One region of the Exiguobacterium sp. s133 genome, then DNA from elsewhere that is predicted to be linked to it. Evidence: predicted binding sites of a transcription regulator. Region 1 holds the regulator's gene; each other region holds the start of a gene.

Region 1 (2,273 bases):
CGGCAGACGTTCCGTGACAATTCATAGACGACGTTGACGACCTGGTCGAGGAAGTAACGATCGTGGGAGACGATCAAGACCGCTCCACGGTAACCAGCCAGGTAACTTTCGAGCCAAGAGAGTGTATCGATGTCGAGGTGGTTCGTCGGCTCATCAAGAATCAACAGCTCAGGTGCCTGAAGCAACATCTTCGCCAGTGCGAGTCGCGTCCGTTGTCCACCGGATAGCGTCTGGATCCGGCGTGAATAATCGTCCGGATAAAAACGCATCCCGTGCAGGACGGAGCGGATGTTGGCTTCGAACTGATAGCCGCCGGCGTCCGAGAAGTCATGTTGTGCCTGATCGTATGTTTTCAACAGACGGTCGTAAGCAACAGCATCATTCAAGATATGGTCCATCCCCATCTCAATCTCCATCCGACGGAGCGAACGTTCCTGCTCTTGCAGGTGTTCGAACACGGTCAACATTTCATTCCAAATCGTTTCATTCGACTCAAGACCACTGTCCTGGGCGAGGTAACCGATTTTCACTTCCTTACTCTTCATGATCTCACCAGAGTCATGACTGAGCTCTCCGGCGATGATTTTTAAAAGTGTCGATTTTCCGGCACCATTTCGTCCGACGAGCGCAATCCGGTCCCGCTCCTGCACTTCGAGTTTAATATTGTCTAAAATCGGCTCAACACCGAATGATTTTGATAGTTGGTTCACTTGTAAGAGAATCATAAAAACATCCATCCTTCCACCCTTTAGTCTATCATGAAAAAAACGCAGGAGTCCCGTGGAATATATTATTTGTTAGTCTATGTGAAGTGGTTTACAATCAAAGAGAATAGAATTCTTTGCATTGATTTGGGTGCCACGTCAGAACGTGGCCGAAGGGGGAACTGCAGTATGAATGGGCCAGACACAAAAATACCACAAGCGACGGCGAAACGACTGCCGTTATATTATCGTTTCATTCAGAGTCTTTATAACTCAGGCAAGCTGCGCGTCTCTTCAGCAGAGCTCAGTGAAGCGGTCAAAGTCGATTCAGCGACGATCCGCCGCGATTTTTCCTACTTTGGGGCGTTAGGGAAAAAAGGATACGGTTACAACGTACAACATCTATTGACGTTTTTCCGAAAGACACTGAATCAGGATGAAGTCACGAATGTGGCACTTGTCGGGGTCGGACATCTCGGAACGGCGTTTGCAAATTATAACTTTTTAAAGAATAATAGTACTCGGATAGTCGTTGCGTTTGATGCGGACGAAAACAAGGTCGGAACAACGACGCAAGACGTTCCTATCTATCATGTCTCTGACATGAAAGAGCAAATCGAAGCGAACAAGGTTGATGTCGCCATCTTGACGGTCCCATCCCAGTTCGCACAGTCAGTAGCGGATGAGTTAGTTGAGTATGGTGTGACCGGAATCCTGAACTTTACACCGGCGCGGTTGAACGTACCGGCCCATGTTCGGGTCCATCACATCGATTTGTCGATCGAGTTGCAGTCACTAGTTTATTTCATGAAGCATTATTCGCAATCAGCTGAAGGAGTGAAATCATAATGGAAAACCTTATTCCATCAACCATCGCGTTCATCGGACCGGGGAGCATCGCCTTGATCGGTGCCGTCGCGTTGATCATCTTCGGACCGAAAAAATTACCGGAGCTCGGTCGTGCTGCCGGTCAGACGTTAAAAGAGTTCAAGAGTGCGACACACGGCATCATGGACGATGATAAAGACAACAAGGATGAATCGAAAGAGAAGTGATTAAATTATGGCGATTGATCAAGAACAGAGTGTGACATCGCATCTAGACGAGTTGCGCAAGCGGATCGTCTGGTCACTCATCATCGTCGTCGTCTTGTTCGCCGCGGCCTTTCCGCTCGTCCGACCGCTCGTGCGTTTTCTGCAGTCGGACCTGAAAGAGCTCGGCATCGGATTGAATGCCTTTAATGTGGCCGATCCCCTGATGTTGTACTTGAATTTAGCGTTCATCATCGCGGTCGTCCTGGCTTCACCATTTTGGATGTACCAGCTATGGGCGTTCATCCGACCCGGTTTATTCGAACAGGAACAGAAAGCGACCTTGACGTATATTCCGGTCACGTTTTTCTTATTTTTGTCCGGAATCGCGTTCTCTTATTTTTGGTTACTTCCGTTTCTACTCAAAGTATCGACGGAACTTGGGCAAGAGCTCGGCATCGAGCAAGTCATCGGGGTCGAAAACTATTTCAGTTTCTTAATACGGCTGACGATTCCGTTCGGTATCTTGTTCCAACTG
Region 2 (2,273 bases), on a different contig from region 1:
GATTTGATCAGCCTCATCTAAAACAATCAATTTTACTTTATGCATCTTCAACTTTTTTGAATCAATCAACTCAACTAAGCGTCCTGGTGTCCCAACAATAATTTGTGGTTTTTTCTTGAGACGCTCATATTGACGTTTTAATTCAACGCCACCGATGAACGCACCTGACTTAATCCCGCTTCCTTGGGCAAATAATTGGATGACTTGATGAATTTGCATGACCAGTTCTCGTGTCGGTGCCGTAATCGCGACTTGAACGTGTGGTTCATTCGGATCGATGCGCTCGAGGGCTGGAATGACATAAGCGAGCGTTTTCCCAGTTCCTGTCGGCGCTTCGACTAAGACATCTTTACCCTCACGGATTAGAGGAATGGCTTGTTCTTGGACGGGCATCATTTGTTCAAAGCGTGCTCGTTCCCACGCTTCATTAATAAAAGGTTTAGTAAAATTCATAACGTATCTTCTCCTACTCTCTTGTCTATCATTCTGTTACATATTCGAAACGATCATCGGTTTCAGTTTTAATACCGCGTAACGTCTGTGTATATTCATTTCCAGAATCGATTAACCGAATATGAAAAACGATTTCTGTCTCATTTTGTTGATCTGCACTTAACACTTCGAAACCTTGCGCCATTCGATCTTGCAGCTCAACAGCAAGTGTTTCGAAACCAGCAAGTACAGGATAAGTTGCTCTGACATCGATTGGGCGTCGAACTAATCGTGCGAGGTACTTCTGGTCGTAACCGATAAAGTCCTCGAAATCAAAATCGTCTTCAAACCGGAGCCAAAACCCGTCGTCTTCAAACTCGGTGATCATCCCGATCCGTTCTGTTCCTTCAGTTGATACTTTTAGGGAAACCCAGTCCCCTGTTCGATAGTCTGCTTGCTCTTTTAATGGCGAAAACTCCATTCACTCCACCTCCACGTTCTATATTCCCTTTTTCATTGTCAACGATACGTCCTAAAAATACAAGGTAGCGCCGCGTGACTTTTATCACACTAGCTTCTGTCTCTATCCATTCCACTACAAATTAATGATACAGCTACAGAAAAATCCTTTCACAGCAGTCGTTTTCTGTTTTTTGAACAAGGGACACTGACTGATACAATTTACTGTGAAGTAAGTCATAGCAACACTTTTACATTTGTTAAAAGATTCACATATACGTAAAACCTCTATCCCGAATTGTTTGTTACACTATTCACATAAGAGATGTATTAAGAACCGCTGACCTTACTAATGAAGGAGTGTTGATGATGTTACTTGAAAAAACACAAGCATGGCAACGATTCGAAGGTGGAGAATGGATGGAAAAGATTGATGTCGCTGATTTCATCCGGCGCAATCGCTCAGAATACACAGGAGACGATCAGTTCCTCGCCGGTCCGACCGATGCAACCAACACGTTATGGCAACAAATCATGCAGTTAACAGAAGAAGAACGAATTCGTGGTGGTGTCTATGCCGTTGATGCTGCAACTCCATCTTCAATTCTTTCGCACGGTCCAGGTTACCTCAATCCTGAACTCGAAAAAATCGTTGGTCTACAGACCGATGAACCATTCAAACGTTCGATTCATCCGAACGGTGGTATCCGAATGGTCAATGATGCCTTAGAAGCGTATGGTTTTAAATCAGATGACACTGTTACACAGATTTTTAGCGAGTACCGTAAAACGCATAATCAAGGGGTTTTCGATGCGTATACGCCCGAAATGCGTGCTGCCCGTAAAGCCGGTATCATCACTGGACTTCCTGATGCGTACGGTCGCGGACGGATCATCGGTGATTACCGTCGCGTCGCCCTTTATGGAACAGCTCACCTCATTGCTGCAAGAAAAGCGGATTTGAAAGCACACGGTGGATTTTTATCAGAAGCGATGATTCGTGATCGCGAGGAGATGAACGAACAACTCCGCGCCCTTCATGAACTGACAGAACTCGGTAAACGTTACACATGTGACTTATCACGACCAGCTGAAACGGCCCAAGAAGCATTCCAGTGGGTCTATCTTGCTTATCTCGCAGCAATCAAAGAACAAAACGGAGCAGCGATGTCGCTCGGTCGCGTTTCGACCTTCCTTGATATTTATATCGAACGTGACTTGCAAACGGGTCGGTTGACAGAAGAGAGCGCGCAAGAACTTGTCGACCACTTTGTGATGAAACTTCGCATCGTCAAGTTTCTTCGGACACCCGATTACAACGAACTCTTTTCCGGTGACCCGACGTGGGTAACAGAATCAATCGGCGGCATGAGTGAAGACGG
Region 3 (2,273 bases), on a different contig from region 1:
GCTATGTGCGAGGGCGTCCGGCAAACCTGTTTTCGACAGGGCGACGGCGAACGCACCAAGCAAGGCATAACTGAGGGCAATTTCTGCGCCGGCTCCAAGACCGCCTGAGAAACTTTCGATCGTTTTCGTTAAACCAAGACCGCCGAGTAAACCACCGGCGAGAGCGCTGATGACCATCGCGAGGACGATGTGGACACGGAAGATGGCTAAGACAAATAAAAGGATAACGGCTAAAACAACAGCATTGAACATAACTATAAAACCACGCTTTCTTTTGGTATCACTGTACTATACTAAAGTATCATACAGACCGTTCTTTTTGCTGTCAAGAAAAAAACATAAAAAGGCACGACCGGTGTCGGTCGTACCTTCTTTCTACTATATAAGGACAAGTTTAGCAATCGACGCGGTCGAGTTTCCCTGTTCCCGGGTCGATGACGAGCCCGTGGACGTTCGTGCCCGGTGGTAATAATGGATGGTTTTTAATCAGACCGACGGAATGACTGACGTTTTCTTCGACTGACGTGAACCCGCGTAACCATTGTTTCAAGTCGACGCCGGATGCTTCGAGTGTCTTTAGGACTTGTTGATTGATGCCGCGTCCTTCCATCTCGGCAATCATGTTTGCCGGGTCGATCGTACTCATGCCGCAGTCATGGTGACCGATGACGATGACTTCTTCCGCCCCGAGTGCGTATAAGGCGACGAGGATCGAGCGCATGACGGAACCGAATGGGTGTGACAGAACGGCCCCGGCATTTTTAATGATTTTTGCATCGCCGTTTTTCAGACCGAGCGCGTGCGGGAGGAGTTCCGTCAAGCGGGCATCCATACATGTTAAGATCACGACCTTTTTATCTGGGAATTTATCCGAGATGAATTGTTCGTATTGTTTTTCTTCGACGAATTGTTCGTTGAACGCAAGCATTTGATTGACGATTGTCATGAAACTTCCTCCTTCAAAACAAATAAATATGTATCTTTTAATAGATTACACGATGTTTCGTCCGTCAGACAAGCAAAGAAAACAGGTGCTGTGAGAAAAGTCACAGGCAAGGAATTCAAAAAGGATGCCTTGTCCGACAACACTTTTCAAGAATGAGAACGTTTTCAATGATGTGAAATAGTTCACAGGATGGTCATGCACAAATCATCAAAAAGGCGGTATGATTGATTTGTGAAGGAAAGCACAAACTATTGAATATCAGCTTGGCATTCCTAACATTTAGTAGGGAAATGCAGACTCAGATTCGTTCCAAAATAGGGAGGAAACCTAACATGGCTGTCAAAGAAAAAATTAAACAAGACGTATCACCTGTCGAACAAACGATCAATAAAATCGTCGCAAAAGGTCAAACCGCATTACAGGAATTATTGACATTTGATCAAGAGAAAATCGATACGATCGTCCGTGACATGGCGCTTGCCGGTCTCGAACGTCACGTTGAACTGGCACGACTCGCCGTTGAAGAAACAGGACGTGGTGTCTTTGAAGATAAAATGATTAAAAATATGTTTGCGACGGAATATATCTATAACAGTCTCCGTGAAGAAAAAACGGTCGGCGTCTTAGAAGAAGATGTTCAAAACGGACTAACATATATCGCAGAACCGGTCGGTGTCGTCTGTGGCGTCACACCTGTGACGAATCCGACATCAACGACGATGTTCAAAGCGTTGATCGCGATCAAGACGCGTAACCCGATCATCTTCGCCTTCCACCCGTCAGCGCAAAACTGCTCACTCGAAGCAGCGAAAACGTTACGTGACGCGGCTGTCAAAGCGGGCGCACCGCGTGACTGTATCCAGTGGGTCGAACAACCGTCACTCGAAGCAACAAAAATCTTGATGAACCACACGGATATCGCGATGGTCCTTGCGACCGGCGGAGCCGGCATGGTCAAATCAGCCTATTCAACAGGTAAGCCGGCACTCGGTGTCGGACCGGGGAACGTCCCGTGTTACATCGAAAAAACAGCAAAAATCAAACGTGCCGTCAGTGACCTTGTCCTCTCCAAAACGTTTGATAACGGAATGATTTGTGCATCGGAGCAAGCAGTCATCATCGATCAGGAAATCTACGCGGAAGTTCGGGCGGAGATGGAAGCACTCGGTTGCTACTTCTGTACAGCAGATGAGAAAAAACGTCTCGAAGCGCTCGTCATCAAAACCGATACATGTGCCGTCAATGCTGACATCGTCGGGAAACCGGCAACATGGATCGCAGCAAAAGCCGGCATCGACGTCCCGAGCAACACCGTCATGCTCGTCGC

The links. The regulator Rex, encoded in region 1, represses fermentation and respiration genes when NADH is low (regulators of the CRP and FNR family bind a similar motif). The targets are predictions, from matches to a motif close to TTGTGAAATATTTCACAA.
Region 2: the regulator Rex is predicted to act here: its motif matches at 1,149-1,166, upstream of pflB (formate C-acetyltransferase).
Region 3: the regulator Rex is predicted to act here: its motif matches at 1,117-1,134, upstream of adhE (bifunctional acetaldehyde-CoA/alcohol dehydrogenase).

The regions. Positions count from the first base shown of each region.
Region 1 covers NZ_JACSMK010000010.1:9,431-11,703, forward strand. The annotation lists gene KNP96_RS12600 (ABC-F family ATP-binding cassette domain-containing protein) at 1-725, opposite strand, end outside; gene KNP96_RS12605 (redox-sensing transcriptional repressor Rex) at 894-1,553, shown strand; gene KNP96_RS12610 (twin-arginine translocase TatA/TatE family subunit) at 1,553-1,759, shown strand; gene tatC (twin-arginine translocase subunit TatC) at 1,767-2,273, shown strand, end outside.
Region 2 covers NZ_JACSMK010000005.1:53,907-56,179, forward strand. The annotation lists gene KNP96_RS08655 (DEAD/DEAH box helicase) at 1-453, opposite strand, end outside; gene KNP96_RS08660 (hypothetical protein) at 482-913, opposite strand; gene pflB (formate C-acetyltransferase) at 1,261-2,273, shown strand, end outside.
Region 3 covers NZ_JACSMK010000003.1:270,152-272,424, reverse strand. The annotation lists gene KNP96_RS06305 (Na+/H+ antiporter family protein) at 1-252, opposite strand, end outside; gene KNP96_RS06300 (beta-class carbonic anhydrase) at 395-946, opposite strand; gene adhE (bifunctional acetaldehyde-CoA/alcohol dehydrogenase) at 1,279-2,273, shown strand, end outside.